DNA from 4 places in the Streptomyces sp. NPDC046727 genome. Region 1 is predicted to be linked to each of the others. Evidence: riboswitches for the same ligand, from Rfam matches in the RefSeq annotation. Region 1 holds a riboswitch; each other region holds the start of a gene.

Region 1 (4,456 bases):
GCGCGCTGGGAGACGTACTGCCGCATCGGGTAGGCGAGGGCGACGACCAGCGAGCACAGCACCAGCGCGAGCAGCGCGGCGCGGCCGGTGAGCCGGGAGCGGCGGGCCTGACGCTTGGTCTGGGAGCGGTAGACGCGTGCCGCGGTCTGCTCGCCGAGCAGCCTGAGCCTGGTCGCGGTGGAGAACCGGTCCCGGTCCCTCACGGCCATCTTCCCGCCTCCCGTCTCACACGTGCGTACGTCCCCGCACACGGTACGGGACCGAGTACGGGGACGTACGTACGACGCTTCCTACTGGTGTCAGCCGTGCGGCTGTCAGCCCTTGAAGCGGGGGAAGGCGCTGCGGCCGGCGTACACCGCGGCGTCGTCGAGGATCTCCTCGATGCGCAGCAGCTGGTTGTACTTGGCGACGCGCTCGGAGCGGGCCGGGGCGCCGGTCTTGATCTGGCCGCAGTTGGTGGCGACGGCCAGGTCGGCGATGGTGACGTCCTCGGTCTCGCCGGAGCGGTGCGACATCATGCACTTGAAGCCGCTGCGCTGGGCCAGCTCGACGGCGTCCAGCGTCTCGGTCAGCGAGCCGATCTGGTTCACCTTCACGAGCAGGGCGTTGGCGGTGCCCTCCTCGATGCCGCGGGCCAGGCGCTCCGGGTTGGTGACGAACAGGTCGTCGCCGACCAGCTGGACCTTGTCGCCGAGGCGGTCGGTGATGACCTTCCAGCCGGCCCAGTCGTCCTCGAACAGCGGGTCCTCGATGGAGACGAGCGGGTAGGCCGCGACGAGCTCCTCGTAGTACTCCGTCATCTCGGCGGCGGAGCGCTCCTTGCCCTCGAAGAGGTACTTGCCGTCCTTGTAGAACTCGGAGGCGGCGACGTCGAGCGCGAGGGCGATCTGCTGGCCGGGGGCGTAGCCGGCCTCCTTGATGGCCTCCAGGATGAGGTCGAGGGCCTCACGGTTGGAGCCGAGGTTCGGGGCGAAGCCGCCCTCGTCGCCGAGGCCGGTGGACAGGCCCTTGCTCTTCAGGACCTTCTTCAGGGTGTGGTAGACCTCGGTGCCCCAGCGCAGGGCCTCGGAGAAGGACTCCGCGCCGATCGGGGCGATCATGAACTCCTGGATGTCCACGTTGGAGTCGGCGTGCGAGCCGCCGTTCAGGATGTTCATCATCGGCACCGGCAGCAGGTGCGCGTTCGGGCCGCCCAGGTAGCGGAAGAGGGGGAGGTCGCTGGCCTCGGAGGCGGCGTGGGCGACGGCGAGCGAGACGCCGAGGATGGCGTTGGCGCCGAGGGAGCCCTTGTTGTCGGTGGCGTCCAGGTCGAACATGGCCTGGTCGATCAGGCGCTGCTCGGTGGCGTCGTAGCCGACCAGCTCCGGGCCGATCTGCTCGATGACGGCGAGGACGGCCTTCTCGACGCCCTTGCCCTGGTAGCGGTTCGGGTCACCGTCGCGCAGCTCGATGGCCTCGAAGGCGCCGGTCGAGGCGCCGGACGGAACGGCGGCACGACCCGTGCTGCCGTCGTCGAGGCCGACCTCGACCTCGACCGTGGGGTTGCCTCGGGAGTCCAGGATTTCCCGGGCTACGACGACGTCGATGGACGGCACGAGCATCTCCTTCTTGGATGTGACGCTGGAAGTGCGGGGCGTTGTGCCTTACGGCTGTGCCTTGCGACTAGAGCCTAACCGTCCCAGGGGCGTCGGCCACCGACCGACCGCCCCGTGGACAAGCCGACGGTACCTTTTGTTTCTGCCCGAAACAAAGGGGGCCGGGAAGCTCGGGCACAAAAAAGCCCCGCCCCGGTGCGTACGGGGGAACACGCACCGGGGCGGGGGCCCGTGGGGACGGGGGTGGCCCGCACGGGGGCCTTGAGTGGGGCCCGCGGAGATGTGCGGGCCCTGTACTCCGGCTGGGAACCGGATGTCACTTCAGGTGCAGCTGCTGACCCGGGTAGATGAGGTCGGCGTCCTCGACGATGTCCTTGTTCAGCTCGAACAGCTTCTGCCAGCCGCCCTTGACCTTGTGCTTCTCGGCGATGGTGCTGAGGGTGTCACCCTCGGCGACCTTGTACTCGCCGTCGCCCTTCTTGACCTTCTTGCCGGTCGGGGTGGTGACGGTCTGGCTCTTGCTCGCGCTCGCGGCCGGGCGCTCGGCGGAGCGGGAGGCGGCCTGCTCGTCGGCGGAGCGGGTGGTGGTGCTGCCCGAGGTCGAGGTGGTGGTGCCGCCGGAGGTCGAGGGGGTGCTCGGGGCGGAGCCGCCGTAGGGGGTGCTGGACAGGCCCGTGCCGCAGACCGGCCAGGCGCCCTTGCCCTGGGCGGCGAGGACCTTCTCGGCGACGGCTATCTGCTGCGCCTTGCTCGCCTGGTTGGCCTGCGGGGCGTAGGCGGTGCCGCCGTACGCGGCCCAGGTGGAGGCGGAGAACTGCAGACCGCCGTAGTAGCCGTTGCCGGTGTTGATGGACCAGTTGCCGCCGGACTCGCACTGGGCGACCTTGTCCCACTCGGAGGCGGTGGCGGCGGAGGCGTTGCCGGCCGCCATCAGCGGGGCGGCGACGGCGGCGCCGGTGACACCGGCCAGCGCGACGGCGCGGACGGCCTTGGACGGACGACGGTGCTTGCCCTTGCCGGAAAACAGCATGGATCGATCCCCTCACCGACGCCTGCGAGGTGAGCTGTCGGGTTCGGGCCGGTTGAGTTGCCCGGCCACACCTCTCGCTGTGCGCGAGGCGCGGCTTCACCCCAAGCCGGTTCCAGCTTCAACTGCTGGGCCCGGCACTTACCTTGGGTCCCCCGCTCCTGCCTACGGCGCTTGACGCGTCGACTGTTCCCGGGCAACCGCTGGCAGGATTCGGCGTTGCGGTGCCGGGGCTCGCGGTGACGAGCGGCCTTGACCGTAGACACGCGATCGACGGAATTTCAAAGACGATCAGGGCTTCTGAGACTCATCCCACACTTTCGCCAAACCGGACATTAGGGCGGTAAGTGGGGCGCCAACTACCCCTAGTCGCCGTCCGTTTCGCCCCCGACTTCCAGGGTCTGACCGGCACTGATGCGGTTCGGGTCGGCCCCGATGGCCTTCTTGTTCCCGGCGTACAGCGCGTGCCACCCGCCGTCGACGTCAAGGGAGTCGGCGATGGAGGCGAGGGAGTCGCCCTCGCGGACGGTGTAGGTGCCCGGGTCACGGGAGGCGTGGCGGCCGGACGGCGCGTCGCTCTGACCGTTCGTCACGCCTTCTTCCGCGCTCGCGCCCCGATGGCGTCCGCCCCCGGCGAGCGCGCCGGTGTCCACCAGGCTCCAAGAACCGGCGGCCTGCTGGGGGTTGTCCGCGACCCCGGTGTCCGGCGTGACCGTGGGAGTGCCGCCGGCGCCCTGCGAGCTTCCGGTGTCCGGCGAGGAGGACTTGTCGGACTTGGGAGCGTTGGTCCCGGTCGAGCCGGCGGAACCGGTGCCCTTGTCGGCAGCCTTGCCCTTGCCCGGCTTCCCGTGCGACGTGCCGTCCGCGGGCGAGGAGGAGTCGTCGGCCGAGCCCGAGTTGCCGTCCGAGTCCGCATCCTTGGAGGGAGACGAATCCGGCAGACCGGACGAGTCGGAGGTGTCGGAGTTGTCGGAACTCCCGGAATTCCCGGAAGTGTCATCCGATCCGGACGAGTCGCCCGGCCCCTTGTCGTCGGAGCCGCCGACGCCCGTGTCGACGTCCGCCGAGCCCGAGTCCGAGGTCAGACCGGACAGCAGGGCGCAGGTGGCCCAGGGGGTGGTGCCCTTGTCGGCGAGGATCTTCTCGGCGACGGCGATCTGCTGCTGGCGGCTGGCCTGGTCGGCGCTGGTCGCGTACTGGCCGCCGCCGTACGTGTCCCAGTCGTCCTGCGAGATCTGCAGGCCGCCGTAGTAGCCGTTGCCGGGGTCCGCGCTCCAGGAGCCGCCGCTCTCGCACTCGGCCACCTTGTCCCATGTGGTGCCGTCCGCCGCGTTGGCGCTCGCCGCGCCGAGGAGCGGGATGGCGATGGCGGAGCCGGTCACTCCAGCCGCGACGAGGAGGGCCGGAGCCTGGCGGGGGCGACGGTGTCGACCGTTCCCGGAGAGCATGCAGAAGCCTTTCGAGCGACAGCAGGACCGGCGCGGCGAACGAGGCCGGTCGCCGCGCTGATGGGTGAACGTATCGGCAGACGATCACTTGTCACAAGTTCATGCCGCGCAGATCACGTGAAGATCACAGAGTTGAAGGTTTGTCATCTCCTCCCGCGTGGCACCGGATCCTCCCCTCCTGCCCGCTTTGTCACCCGTCGGGCACGGCGGCGCCTCACGCCCGGCGCACGGTGCGGCCGCGACCATGGACCGGACATGACCGCCCGGGGGGCTTCCCGTCCAGGAGGACACGATGGCGCGGCACACCCGGCTGCCCGGTGAGTCCGCGGACTACCTCGCCGCACGCGAGGAACTCCGCGACGCCGAGATCGAACTCATGCGCCACC
Region 2 (4,456 bases), on a different contig from region 1:
GGCCACGGACGCGAGTTCCTGGAGGTTCTCGATCCGGGTCTCGTCCTGGGGGTCGGTGGAGGCCTGCAACTCGGCCAGGTAGCCGGTGCGTTCGAGGACCGCTTCGAGGATCGTGGCCGGTCCGGAGCCGGACTCCACGATCGTGCGCAGGTCCTCCATCAGCGCGTTGAACCGCTTGACCGCGTTGGTGGAGCGCGCGGCCATCCCGTACGCCTCGTCCACGCGCTTCAGGGCCTGCGGGAAGCTGATCTTCTCGCGCTGGGAGAGGGCGTCGATCATCGCCTCCGCGCGCTCGCCGATGCCCCGCTTGGGCACGTTGAGGATGCGGCGCAGCGGCACCGAGTCCTCGGGGTTGGCGAGGACCCGCAGGTAGGCGAGGACGTCCCGGACCTCCTTGCGCTCGTAGAAGCGGACACCGCCGACGACCTTGTAGGGCAGGCCGACGCGGATGAAGACCTCTTCGAAGACACGCGACTGGGCGTTGGTGCGGTAGAAGACGGCGACGTCTCCCGCGCGCGTCGCGCCGGCGTCGACCAGGCGGTCTATCTCGTCGGCGACGAACTGGGCCTCGTCGTGCTCGGTGTCGGCGACGTACCCGACGATCCCGGCGCCCTGGCCGGCGTTGGTCCACAGGTTCTTCGGGCGGCGGGACTCGTTGCGCTCGATGACCGCGTTGGCGGCGGACAGGATGGTCTGCGTGGAGCGATAGTTCTGCTCCAGCAGGATCGTCGTCGCGTTCGGGTAGTCCTCCTCGAACTGGAGGATGTTGCGGATCGTCGCACCCCGGAAGGCGTAGATCGACTGGTCCGCGTCACCCACGACACAGAGTTCGGCGGGCGGGATGTCGTGCTCGCTCGCGGGCGTCTCCGCGTCGTGGTCGCCGGTGCCGACCAGCTCGCGGACCAGCGCGTACTGGGCGTGGTTGGTGTCCTGGTACTCGTCGACCAGGACGTGCCGGAAGCGGCGGCGGTAGTGCTCGGCGACGTCCGGGAAGGCGCGCAGCAGGTTGACCGTCGTCATGATCAGGTCGTCGAAGTCCAGCGCGTTCGCCTCGCGCAGCCGCGACTGGTAGAGCGCGTAGGCCTGGGCGAGGGTCTTCTCGAAGCCGTCGGCGGCCTGGGCGGCGAAGTCCTCCTCGTCGATCAGCTCGTTCTTCAGGTTGCTGATCTTGGCGCTGAAGGACTTGGGCGGGAAGCGCTTGGGATCGAGGTCCAGGTCGCGGCAGACCAGGGCCATCAGGCGCTTGCTGTCGGCGGCGTCGTAGATCGAGAACGACGACGTGAAGCCGAGCTTCTTCGACTCGCGGCGCAGGATGCGCACGCACGCGCTGTGGAAGGTCATCACCCACATCGCGTTCGCGCGCGGGCCGACGAGCTGCTCGACGCGCTCCTTCATCTCGCCCGCGGCCTTGTTGGTGAAGGTGATCGCGAGGATCTGGCCCGGGTGGACGTCCCGCTCGGCGAGGAGGTAGGCGATGCGGTGGGTCAGCACGCGGGTCTTGCCGGAGCCGGCGCCGGCGACGATGAGCAGCGGGGAGCCGGCGTGCTCGACCGCGGCGCGCTGGTTCTCGTTCAGCCCCGCCAGGAGGGCCGCCGCGTCGAGCACGGGGCGCGGGGCGCCATCGCGGTAGTACGCGTCCCGGTCCGGCGGCACGTCGAACTTCCCGCCGAACAGATCGTCCGGAAGCGGCTCCGGAGCGTGATCGTCCTCGGGCGGCGGCGGGGGTTCCTCCTCGCGCCCGCGAGGGGGCTGGAGGTCCGCCAGGAAGCTGTCGTCAAAGAGGCTGCTCATCGCTCTCCGAGTCTAGGGCGCCCCACCGACAACCGGTCCCGGTCCCGGGAACATGGCTCACTTCCCGGACAGCCGATCCCCGCCCCGACGGCGCCCGGCGACCGCTCACCCAGCGGAAGCACCTGGTCACACGCGTGTGAAACCTCTGCCAGGTCACAGAAATGTATCGGACATACCGCACACCAACCTTCACAGAAGACACACGAGTTGGCTAGGTTGCCGTCAGGCCGCACGACCCCACTCCGGCGAACGTCGCCGGGCCGCGCGGCCTCCGCCGAGTCCGGCGCGCCCCCGCACGGTGCCCGGAGCCGGGGACCCACCGATCCCGGGGTGAATCGGCCGACTCCCGCCCGGGACGACGCCGTAGGGCAACCCTTCCAAGCACCCGCCCGAACCCGACAGCTAACCCGGTAGGCGGCAGTACGGAAGGAGTCGCCTCCTTTGGCGTCGCACCGCAAGCCTCGCCCCGGCGGGACCCCGGGGACGGGTATCCGCACCCCCGCCCTCGCCACCGCCGCCCTCACCTCCGTGGCGGTCCTCTCCCAGAGCGCCGAGGCCACGCCCATGGCCGCGCACGGCAAGCCGAGCCTGGAGGAGGTCGAGCGGAAGATCGACGACCTGTACCGCCGGGCGGAGTCGACGGCCGAGACATCCGGGGCGTCCTTCGCGTCCCTCATGTCCGGCACGGGCAGGGACCGGGCCGAATGGGCTCAGGAGGCCGAGCGGGCGCGGCAGGCCGAGCGGGCCGACCGGGCGCGGCAGGCCGAGCGGGCCGAGGATTCACGGCGCCGCGCGGACAGTCTCCAACGGCTCCGCGACGAGGTCGCCCGGCGCGCCCAGGGCCGTGGCCTGCCCGCCCAGCGGGGGGCGGTCCCGGCCCAGCGCGGCTCCACGCCGGCCCCGGACACCACCCCGACGGCGCCCGTGAGGGACACGCGCGGCACACCGCCGTCCGTGCCGTCCACGCCTTCCACGCCGTCCGTGCGGGATGCGGCCCCTGCCTCGCCCGTGCGGGACCAGGACATCCCTCCATACGTACGGGACACGGGGATGACTCAGCCAGGACGGGACCAGGCCGCCACCCCGTCCGTACCGGGCGCGCGCACGGCCTCGCCCCTTCGGGACACGCCGGGCGCCGTGCCGGTTCGGGACATGGGCGATGCCCCGGCCGCGTCCGGCACCGCCGCTGTGACATCGGCCGGCAGCCCGCGGGAAGCCGCCGCGAGCGGTCCGAAGGCGGCCAAGGCCGCCGTTCAGAAAAAGCTCGCCCACGCGCGCGTGCTGCTGGCGCAGCAGACCGCCCAGGGCGCCGCGACACCGTCCGGCACGTACGCGAGCAAGGCCAGGAAAGCCATCGCCTTCGCCCGCGCCCAGCTCGGCAAGCCGTGTCTGGCGGGCACCGCCGGTCCCGGCTCCTACGACTGCTCGGGCCTCACCCAGGCCGCCTGGAAGTCCGCCGGCGTCACCCTCCCGCGCACCGCGCGCGAGCAGGCCGACGCCGGCACCCCGGTCCCGCCGGACGAGGCCCGCCCCGGCGACCTCGTGTTCTTCCGTGACGACGTCAGCCATGTCGGGCTCTGCACCGGTGACGGCATGATGATCCACGCTCCCCGGCCGGGGGCGTACGTCCGCGAGGAGCCGGTCTCCGGCGTCGGCGGGGCGGCCGTCCACAGCGTGGTACGGCCGGGCTGACCGAGCGCGACGGGGATCAGGTCCAGAGGACGGCGATGAAGATGTTGGCCATGGTCAGCAGGCCGACCAGCCCGAAGATCCCCTTGTCGATCCGCTCCTCGTCCCGCTTCACGTAGACCAGGCCGAGGATCACGATCAGCAGGGCCAGCTTCACGCCGATCTTGATGTTGTTGACGTGGTGACCGTCGGCCTGGTCGAGGCCGACGAGAGCCACGCCGGTGACCAGCATGGTCAGCGCGCCGTGCAGCATCCCGGGCACGAACCGGGCCGTGCCCTGGCCCATCGCCTTCATCTGGGTGAGGAAGCCGCCGAGCAGCGCGGCGATGCCGATGATGTGCAGGCCGACGAAGAGATGGATGAGTACGTCCATGGAGCCGGAGCCTAACGAGGAGCCACCACGCCTCCCGCCACCGGGCCCACCGTCCGGCGGCCGGGAGGGGGCGCTGTGACGGTGTGTGGCCACGCACCGCGGGTCTTGCATATATGCGCCCTATAGCACCCCACACCTCCCGCCTGTCCCGCTTTCCGTGCTTCGATCACCACGCTGCGTGAAGGTGACGATGCCGACCCGGCCGCGCGGTCACATATGGTCACTTCCCGGTCTGTCACAGCCAGTTCCGTACACCGCGTTACCTGCTTGTCACCGTCCGGCCTAGCGTCCTCCCCCAGGTGACCGGCTCCCCACCGCCGCCCGGACCGGGACGGCAGCCGGCCACCACCGCCGAGAAAGGCCCGGCGGCGGCCCGATCCCCCTGTGCGGGCCGCCGCGGGGCGTACTGACCGCTCGCTCGTACGAGTCGTACGGAAGGACGTGACAGTCCAGGTGGCAGCGCACCGCAAGCCCCCGCAACGCCCGCTCAGCGGCCACGCGGCCCGGACGGCCGCCACTCTCGCCCTGGCGGGCGCGGCCACCGCGACCGGCTTCGACGGGACGGCGAACGCCGCGCCGCAGCTGACGCAGGCGCAGGTGAAG
Region 3 (4,456 bases), on a different contig from region 1:
CGCGTGATCTTCAGTGTCTCGGCGAGATCGGTCATGCGCAGCCGCCGGTCGGGGGCCTCGGAGAGGTTGGCCAGCACCGTGTAGAACAGGTGCGGCATGCCACCCTCCTGCTGGAGCTGCCGGTCGATCGCGTCCTCCAGGAGGCGGGAGGCGGCGATGTAGGCGCGCCAGGCGCGCTGCTCCTCGGGGCTGAGCCAGCGGGTCGTCATGCCGCCAGTGTAGGTTTGTTTCAAACTTGAACCAAGCCGTCCGCCGCCGGAAGAGAGCGCGCCGATGCCCCTGCCGTACGTCCTGCTGTCCGCCGCCGTCTCCCTCGACGGCTACCTGGACGACACCGGCCCCGAGCGGCTCCTGCTGTCGAGCCCGGCCGACTTCGACCGGGTCGACGAGGTACGGGCCTCCGTCGACGCCATCCTCGTCGGCGCCGGCACGATCCGCGCCGACAACCCCCGCCTGCTGGTCAACTCCGCCGAGCGGCGCGCGGCCCGCACGGCGGCGGGCAAGCCGGAGTACCCGCTGAAGGTCACCGTGAGCGGCTCCGGCGACCTCGACCCCGGGGCCAACTTCTGGCACACCGGCGGCGAGAAACTCGTCTACACGACGGACAAGGGCGCCGGACCCGCCGCCCGCCGCCTCGGGCGCACCGCCGACGTCGTCCCGCTCGGCCCCGCCCTGGACTGGCGGGCCCTGCTGGAGCATCTCCACGACGTGCGCGGAGTCGGGCGGCTGATGGTCGAGGGCGGCGGCACGGTCCACACCCAGCTCCTCCAGCAGGGCCTCGCCGACGAACTCCAGCTCGTCCTCGCCCCGCTGTTCGTGGGCGACCCCGCGGCCCCGCGCCTCTTCGGACCGGGCGCCTACCAGGGCGGACGTCTGCGCCTGCTCGACACCCGGCGGATCGAGGACGTCGTCCTCATGCGCTACGCGCCCACGGCCCCCGGCACCGGCCCGCTGCCCACCGCCGCCGACCGCCACTGGCTGCGCACCGCCTGTGACCTCGCCGCGCTGTGCCCGCCCTCGGAGACGGCGTTCAGCGTCGGCGCGGTCGTGGTCGCCGCCGACGGTACGGAGCTGGCCCGGGGCCACTCGCGCGAGGGCGCCGATCCCGTGGTCCACGCGGAGGAGGCGGCCCTCGCGAAGATCGGCCCGGCCGATCCCCGGCTGGCCGGTGCCACGGTCTACAGCAGCCTGGAGCCCTGTGCCCGCCGCGCCTCCCGGCCCGCGCCCTGCGCCCGGCTGATCCTGCGGGCCGGGGTACGCCGGGTGGTCACCGCCTGGCGCGAACCCGACACGTTCGTCGCCGCGGCCGACGGCACGGGCGTCCTGACCGCCGCGGGCGCCCAGGTCGTCGTGCTCCCGGAACTGGAGGCGCTCGCCAAGGCGCCGAACGGGCATCTGCTCGGCTGACAGCACTCAGGGCCCGGAATCCGATGGATTCCGGGCCCTGAGTCTTCAGTAGCGGGGACAGGATTTGAACCTGCGACCTCTGGGTTATGAGCCCAGCGAGCTACCGAGCTGCTCCACCCCGCGTCGTTGTGTCACCAGCATACGTCATGCGGAGGGGTGCTTGCACACCCGCTTTCTTGCGCCCCCGTGATCATCACCGAAGGTGACCGGATGGACGCCCTCCGCATAACGCCTGAGTCACCATCAAAACCTTCAGTGACTACTGAACGCTCCCGCATCCCGGTCAACTCGCCCGGTTTGACGGGGTAATGGCGCATAGCTCCGCCGTCAAAATCGTGAATGATCAAGCCGAACGGGCTTGGAAAGTCACTGGCGGGTCTATTAACGTTCGATAACGCAGCGCGGTCGTCCCAGCCGTCACAAGAGGCGGCTCCGTGCGCACGCGCCGAATCCCGCAAGGGAGCCGGGGAACCACCACCCTGGGGTGAATCACGCAGATACCGCCGTGAACTCACGGAGTCCACGACCGGTATACGCGCGTAGGAGACCTTCCTGCTCCGAACCCGTCAGCTAACCCGGTAGGCGGAGGAAGGAAAGGAGCACGCCCGCGTGGCGTCCAACCGGCCTGTCCCCGAAGCCCCGTTCATACCGGCACAGCGCGACACCGAGACCTTCGGCTACGACGCCTACCGCGCCGAAGAGGGCCCCTGGGAGGAGTGGAACCCCACCGCGGACTCCGTCGCCCCGGTCCGCGGCCGGCACCGCGTCGCCAAGCAGCGAGGCGGCCTCGCGCGCAGCTCCACCGTCCTCGGCGTCGGCGTCATCGCCGCGGTCGGCGCGGGCGGCATGGCCAGCGCCCACACCGGCAAGCCGCCGGTCTCGATCTCCCTGCCCGACCTGCCCTCCGTCGGCTCCCTCTTCGAGGACGGCTCCGACTCCCAGCCGGCCGAGGCCGCGACGACCACGCTGAGCGGTGTCGGCACGACCGCCGCCGACGCCGAGGACGGCGACGCGGGCGAGGCCCTGCGCAACCGGATCATGGCCCAGGCCGAGCAGCAGCAGAGCCAGGCCGAGAGCAAGGCCACCGCCACCGTGCTCGCCGCCGCCGAGAAGCAGACCGCCGACGCCGCCGCCAAGGCCGAGAAGGAGGCCGCCGCCAAGGCCGCCGCGGCCAAGGAGGAGGCGGAGGACGCCGCCGAGAAGGCCGCCGCGAAGGCGAAGGCCGAGGCCGCCGAGAAGGCCGAGGCGGAGCGGCTGGCCAAGCTGGCCAAGCAGTACACGCTGCCGACCTCCTCGTACACGATCACCTCCACGTTCGGCCAGGCCGGCTCGATGTGGTCCTCCGGCTACCACACCGGTCTTGACTTCGCCGCCCCCACCGGCACCCTGATCAAGGCCGTCCACAGCGGCACGATCACCGAGGCGGGCTGGGCCGGCGCCTACGGCTACCGCACGATCCTCACCCTGGACGACGGCACCGAGCTGTGGTTCTGCCACCAGTCCTCGATCAGCGTCTCCGCCGGCCAGAAGGTCTCCACCGGCGACGTCATCGGCCGCGTCGGCGCCACCGGCAACGTCACCGGCCCGCACCTGCACCTGGAGGTCCACCCGGGCGGCCAGGCCACCGGCATCGACCCGATGGCGTGGCTGCGGGGCAAGGGCCTCAACCCCTGACAGCCGGGCGTTCGGCCGGAATTCGACGCCGGCGGCGGGATGCGATCGTCCCCCGCCGGCGTTGACATGACGTATGACGTCACTTCGTAAACTCGGCTCTTCCGATCTTGAGGTCTTCCCGCTCGCGCTCGGCGGCAACGTCTTCGGCTGGACCGCCGACGAGGCCACCTCCTTCGCCGTCCTGGACGCCTACGCGGCGGCCGGCGGCAACTTCATCGACACCGCCGACGCCTACACCGCCTGGATCGAGGGCAACCAGGGCGGCGAGTCCGAGACGATCATCGGCAAGTGGGTCAAGGCGCGCGGCAACCGCGCCGATGTCGTCATCGCCACCAAGGTCAGCCAGCACCCCGAGTTCCAGGGCCTGTCCGCCGCCAACATCAAGGCAGCCGCCGACGCCTCCCTGCGCCGCCTGGGCACCGACCACATCGACCTCTACTACACCCACTTCGACAAGCCCGAGGTGCCGGTCGAGGAGATCATCGGCGCGCTGGACGAGCTGGTGAAGGCCGGCAAGGTCCGGCACATCGCCGCCTCCAACATCACCGCCGAGCGCCTGCGCGAGTCCCTCGACTTCTCCGACCGCGAGGGCCTCGCCCGCTACGTCGCCCTCCAGCCGCACTACAACCTGGTCTCCCGCGACACCTACGAGGGCCCGCTGCAGGACCTCGTCGCCCGCGAGGGCCTGTCCGCCGTCCCGTACTTCGCGCTCGCCATGGGCTTCCTCACCGGCAAGTACCGCCCCGGTACGACCGTCGACAGCGCCCGCGCCGGCCGGGCCCAGGAGTACGCGGAATCCGAGCGCGGCCAGAAGGTCCTGGCGGCCCTCGACGAGATCGCCGCGGCCCATGAGGCCCCGCTGGCCACGGTCGCCCTGGCCTGGCTCGCCGCCCAGCCGACGGTCACCGCCCCGATCGCCTCGGCCCGCACGGTGGAGCAGCTCCCGGCCCTGCTGGGCGTGGCGGACCTCAGGCTGACGGATGCCGAGCTGGCGAAGCTGACGGAGGCGTCGGCCTAGTCAGCCAGTTCTCGGGGCTACGTCCGGTACGGGTTGTACGCGGGGTACGGAGCCGTCGGCCAGCCGTACCCGTACGGCACCGGCCCCGCGTACACCGGCCGTACCGGCGCGGCCGTCCGTGCCGCGTACTCCAGCGCGGGCCGGGCCACGGTCCTGCGCTTCCACAGCTCGTCCAGCAACTCCCGCTCCCGTACGACGAAGTCGGCCCCGGCCCTCCCCGTGCGCCCCCGGTGCCGCAGGAACGCCAGCGAGGTGGCGTACGCCTCGTACCGCGCCACCTCCCGTGCCGCCGGGCGACCATGGTGGTGCCGGGCGTAGTCCCGGGCCATCCGCCGCGCCCGCATCGAGGAGAGCGCG
Region 4 (4,456 bases), on a different contig from region 1:
AGGCGAGGAAGGCCGCGTCCTGTTCGGTCGCGTGCGCCAGATGGCCGCTGCGGAACAGCACTCCGTGGCGCACCCGCCGTCCGTCGACCGTGGGCAGCCCGCCCACGTCACGGAAATTGCGCACACCGGCCAGCTCCGGCTCGGTCGACGGGACCTGCTGCGTCACGGGGGCTCCTCCCGGTCGGCCCCGCCGGCGCGGCTCGTCGACGGGCGCTCTGTCGACCATACGGCATCGATTTCCTCGGGCAATGAGTTGTCCACAGGCATTGTCAGCAGGGCCGGCGGCCCTCGATGATGTTGGCACTTGAGGGGATCTGTTGACACCTGTGAGGTCTCGATGGTGGACATCGCCGAAGACGGTCGCACCTGGCTCCTGTCAGGCCCCAGCAGCAGTTATGCCCTGCATCTCACCGGCGCGGACGAGCTGCTCCATCTGCACTGGGGGCCACGGATCGCGCTCGCCGACGCCGAGGCGCTCGCGCTGAGCCCCCTGCCCGGCTACTGGCCCTTCGAGTCCCCGCTCGACGGCCGGGAGGAGTACCCCGTCGAGGGCGGACCCCGCTTCGTCCGCCCCGCCCTGTCCGTCCGCACCGAGGAGCGGCGCGGCACCGAATGGCGCTTCGTGGCGTACGACACGGAGGGCGACGAGCTGCGGCTGCGCTTCGACGACGACGGCGTGGGGATCGCGCTGCACTACCGGATGCGCGGCGATGTCGTCGAGCGCTGGGTGACCGTCGAGAACGGCGGCCACGCGCGCGTGGAGCTGCTGCGGGCCGACGCCGCCACCTGGACCCTGCCCGACCGCGAGGGCTGGCGGCTGGCCCAGCTGCACGGCCGCTGGGCCGCCGAGTCCCGGCTCACCACCGCCCCGCTCACCTACGGCGAGAAGGTCATCGGCAGCCGCCGCGGCCACACCGGCCACCAGCACCTGCCCTGGGTCGCCCTCGACACCGACGCCACCGAGGAGCGCGGCGAGGTCTACGGCTGCGCGCTCGGCTGGTCCGGCTCCTGGCGCATCGCGGTCGCCCAACTCCCGGACGCGCGCGTGCAGATCACCGGCGGTGCCGGCCACGACGACTCGGGACTGCTGCTCCTTCAGCCGGGAGAGTCGTACACCACCCCTGTCTTCGCGGGCCTGTGGAGCGACGGTGGATACGGCGGCGCGAGCCGCACCTGGCACGCCTACCAGCGCGCGTACGTCATCCCGGAGGCCGAGCGGGACCGGCCCGTGCTGTTCAACTCCTGGGAGGCGACGAACTTCGACATCTCCGAGGAGCAGCAGGCCGCCCTCGCCCGCCGGGCCGCCGAGATCGGTGTCGAGCTGTTCGTGGTGGACGACGGCTGGTTCGGCGCCCGCACCAGCGACCGCGCCGGACTCGGCGACTGGACACCCAACCCCGACCGCTTCCCGCACGGCCTCAAGCCCCTCGCCGACCGGGTGCACGGCCTGGGTATGCGGTTCGGCATCTGGGTCGAGCCGGAGATGGTCAACCCGGACAGCGAGCTGTACCGCGCCCACCCCGACTGGGTGCAGTACCAACCGGGACGTAAGCGGACGGAACTGCGCAATCAGCTCGTTCTCAACCTCGCACGCGAGGACGTCCAGGAGTACCTGTGGGAGCAGCTGGACACCCTGCTCTCCAGCGCCCCGATCGACTATGTGAAGTGGGACTTCAACCGCTGCTTCACCGACGCGGGCTGGCCCGGGGAACCGTACCCGCAGCGCCTGTGGGTGGACCACGTCCGCGCCCTCTACGCCCTGCTCGACCGGCTGCGGGCCGCCCACCCCCAGGTGGCCTTCGAGTCCTGCTCGGGCGGCGGCGGCCGGATCGACCTCGGCGTGCTGAGCCGCACCGACCAGGTGTGGACCTCCGACAACACCGACCCGCTGGACCGCCTCGCCATTCAGTACGGCTTCACCCAGATCCACCCCGCGCGCGTGATGGCCGCCTGGGTCACCGACAGCCCGAACACGCAGCTCAACGGCCGGGTCAGCTCGCTGCGCTTCCGGTTCGTCAGTGCCATGGCGGGCGTGCTCGGGGTCGGCGGCGACCTGACGGAGTGGAGCGCGGAGGAGCTGGCCGAGGCCCGGCGGTGGGTGGAGCTGTACAAGGAGATCCGCCCGGTCGTGCAGCACGGCGAGCTGTACCGGCTGCGGCCCCCGACGGGCGGTCTGAGCGCCGTCCAGTACGTCCGGGGGGAGGAGACGGTCGTCCTCGCCTGGCTGCAGGCGCAGAGCCACGGAGAGCCGGTGCCGGCGGTACGGCTGCGCGGACTCGACCCGACGGCATCGTACGAATGCCGCGAAACGGGCGAAGTGTACCGGGGTGCGGTGCTGCTGCATCACGGAGTGCGCACGGGACTCAAGGGTGACCTGGATGCGATGGTTCTCCGTCTGCGCCGCATCTGAGCTATCTGCCCGAATTAGCGCCTTCATTCCAACTCGCTACGGAATAGGGGTCCATGGGGGCGAGTGGCGTGAGGAGCGTCATATCCGTGACCGTACGTCGCGCGTCATGTTCACGTAATCGCCGTATCGAAAAGGCGAATTGAGGGAGCGAAGGGCGCGGGAATTCACGCTGGGTGACCGTGAATTCCCGTATCCGATCATCCGAAACACGGACAACGGGAACCTGCCGCTTGTTTCCGTGCGTCTTGCTCGCTTACGTTCCCAACCATTCCGGACGGAACGCCGAATCCTGCCGCCGACCGGAGTCCCCACACACTTGACCCGCGTCGGCAGGAGCGGGGGACCCACCAGGTACGACTGCCTGTCCGGTCTCCGCGACAGGCCAGGGGTGCAGCCGTGCGCGCACGGCCGGGCAGCTCCAGCCCGAACCCGACAGCTCACCTCGCAGGCGCCGGAGAGGAATTGCGCCATGCCCCCCAAGGGTAAGCACCGACGCCCCAAGACCCCGCGTTTTTCCCGCTCCATCGCCGTCGCCGGAACCGGTGGCGCCGCCCTGGCCCTCCCGCTGCTCGGGGCCACCGGAGCGCACGCCGCCGCCCCCGCGCAGTCCGTGTCCGGAAAGGCCGTGCAGTCCCTCCCGGGCACGGTGAAGAAGGCCGCCGCACAGTCGGATCAGGCCGCGCGCACCTACACGGTCCGCAGCGGCGACTGCCTCTCGAAGATCGCCGAGGAGCAACACGTCCGGGGCGGCTGGCAGCGGCTCTACGACGACAACCGGCAGGCCGTCGGTGCCGACCCGTCGCTGATCCACCCGGGCCTGAAGCTCAGCCTCGGCGAGAAGGCCGCGCCGGCCCGCACCGAGTCCGCCGCCCCGCAGCAGCACTCCTCGGCCGCCTCGAAGCCCTCACGGTCGGCCGCCGCACAGCCCGCCCGGCAGTCCGGGTCCGGCGGCGCCCAGACCGCCTCCGCCGGCTACACCCTCCCCGTCGCCGGCGCCACCATCGGCACCGGCTACCACGTGGCCGGCAGCATGTGGTCCAGCGGCTACCACACCGGCGTCGACTTCGTCGTGCCGACCGGCACCCCCCTGAAGGCCGTCGCCGCCGGCACCGTCGTCTCCGCCGGCTGGGGCGGCGCGTACGGCAACCAGGTCGTCATCAAGCTGAACGACGGCTACTACGCCCAGTACGCCCACCTGTCGCAGCTCTCCGTCTCGGCCGGCCAGACCGTGACCGCGGGCCAGCAGGTCGGCCTGTCCGGCGCCACCGGCAATGTGACCGGCCCGCACCTGCACTTCGAGATCCGCACCACGCCGGACTACGGCTCGGACGTGGACCCCGTCGGCTACCTCCGCACGCACGGCGTCGCCGTCGGCTGACGCCCGGCCCCCTCGCACCACCTGCCTGACACGCTGCCGAAGGCCGGACCCTCGATCCCCGGGTCCGGCCTTCGGTGTGTTCCGCGTTCAACAGCCCAGGGAGCAGCCGTATTCCTGATTGGCAAATTCTTTAGGAGTGGCTCATCTCACCGTTCGTCAACCCCTGCCTACGGTCGCGTAGGTCACATCTGAAGGTGAATCATGGTCCGACGTGGCAGACGATTCGAAGAATGACAGCAGATCAGTGATCGGGTCGTACGTGGCGGTGGGGGACAGCTTCACCGAGGGCGTCGGCGATCCCGGGCCCGACGGGGCGTTCGTGGGCTGGGCCGACCGGTTCGCGGTGCTGCTCGCCGACCGGCGTCCCGAGGGCGACTTCCAGTACACCAACCTCGCCGTGCGCGGGAAGCTGCTGGACCAGATCGTGGCCGACCAGCTTCCGCAGGCCGTCGACATCGCTCCGGACCTGGTCTCCTTCTGCGCGGGCGGCAACGACATCATCCGCCCGGGCACCGACCCCGACGAGGTGGCCGAGCGCTTCGAGCGCGCCGTGGCGCAGCTGACCGAGGCCGCCGGCACCGTGCTGGTGACGACCGGCTTCGACACCCGTGGTGTCCCCGTGCTCAAGCATCTGCGCGGCAAGATCGCCACCTACAACGGGCACGTCC

What was found. A riboswitch is a leader RNA that binds a small molecule or an ion and turns the genes downstream of it on or off. The one in region 1 is predicted to bind cyclic di-AMP.
Region 2: it holds a riboswitch for cyclic di-AMP, as region 1 does, so the genes downstream of both, ABZ937_RS00705 (NlpC/P60 family protein) here and ABZ937_RS30170 (transglycosylase family protein) in region 1, are expected to answer to the same signal.
Region 3: it holds a riboswitch for cyclic di-AMP, as region 1 does, so the genes downstream of both, ABZ937_RS32330 (M23 family metallopeptidase) here and ABZ937_RS30170 (transglycosylase family protein) in region 1, are expected to answer to the same signal.
Region 4: it holds a riboswitch for cyclic di-AMP, as region 1 does, so the genes downstream of both, ABZ937_RS04040 (peptidoglycan DD-metalloendopeptidase family protein) here and ABZ937_RS30170 (transglycosylase family protein) in region 1, are expected to answer to the same signal.

The regions. Positions count from the first base shown of each region.
Region 1 is NZ_JBEYYR010000030.1:21,890-26,345, reverse strand. It holds gene ABZ937_RS30180 (septum formation initiator family protein) at 1-209, opposite strand, end outside; gene eno (phosphopyruvate hydratase) at 315-1,601, opposite strand; gene ABZ937_RS30170 (transglycosylase family protein) at 1,912-2,625, opposite strand; cyclic di-AMP (ydaO/yuaA leader) riboswitch at 2,630-2,805, opposite strand; gene ABZ937_RS30165 (transglycosylase family protein) at 2,988-4,070, opposite strand; gene ABZ937_RS30160 (DUF899 family protein) at 4,363-4,456, shown strand, end outside.
Region 2 is NZ_JBEYYR010000001.1:164,511-168,966, forward strand. It holds gene pcrA (DNA helicase PcrA) at 1-1,791, opposite strand, end outside; cyclic di-AMP (ydaO/yuaA leader) riboswitch at 2,054-2,224, shown strand; gene ABZ937_RS00705 (NlpC/P60 family protein) at 2,233-3,483, shown strand; gene ABZ937_RS00710 (hypothetical protein) at 3,500-3,853, opposite strand; gene ABZ937_RS00715 (NlpC/P60 family protein) at 4,307-4,456, shown strand, end outside.
Region 3 is NZ_JBEYYR010000034.1:20,610-25,065, reverse strand. It holds gene ABZ937_RS32345 (MarR family transcriptional regulator) at 1-209, opposite strand, end outside; gene ABZ937_RS32340 (dihydrofolate reductase family protein) at 274-1,407, shown strand; tRNA gene ABZ937_RS32335 (tRNA-Met) at 1,457-1,530, opposite strand; cyclic di-AMP (ydaO/yuaA leader) riboswitch at 1,841-2,009, shown strand; gene ABZ937_RS32330 (M23 family metallopeptidase) at 2,017-3,081, shown strand; gene ABZ937_RS32325 (aldo/keto reductase) at 3,155-4,099, shown strand; gene ABZ937_RS32320 (PrsW family intramembrane metalloprotease) at 4,117-4,456, opposite strand, start outside.
Region 4 is NZ_JBEYYR010000002.1:424,153-428,608, forward strand. It holds gene ABZ937_RS04030 (tyrosine-protein phosphatase) at 1-166, opposite strand, end outside; gene ABZ937_RS04035 (alpha-galactosidase) at 338-2,410, shown strand; cyclic di-AMP (ydaO/yuaA leader) riboswitch at 2,714-2,874, shown strand; gene ABZ937_RS04040 (peptidoglycan DD-metalloendopeptidase family protein) at 2,880-3,788, shown strand; gene ABZ937_RS04045 (SGNH/GDSL hydrolase family protein) at 4,033-4,456, shown strand, end outside.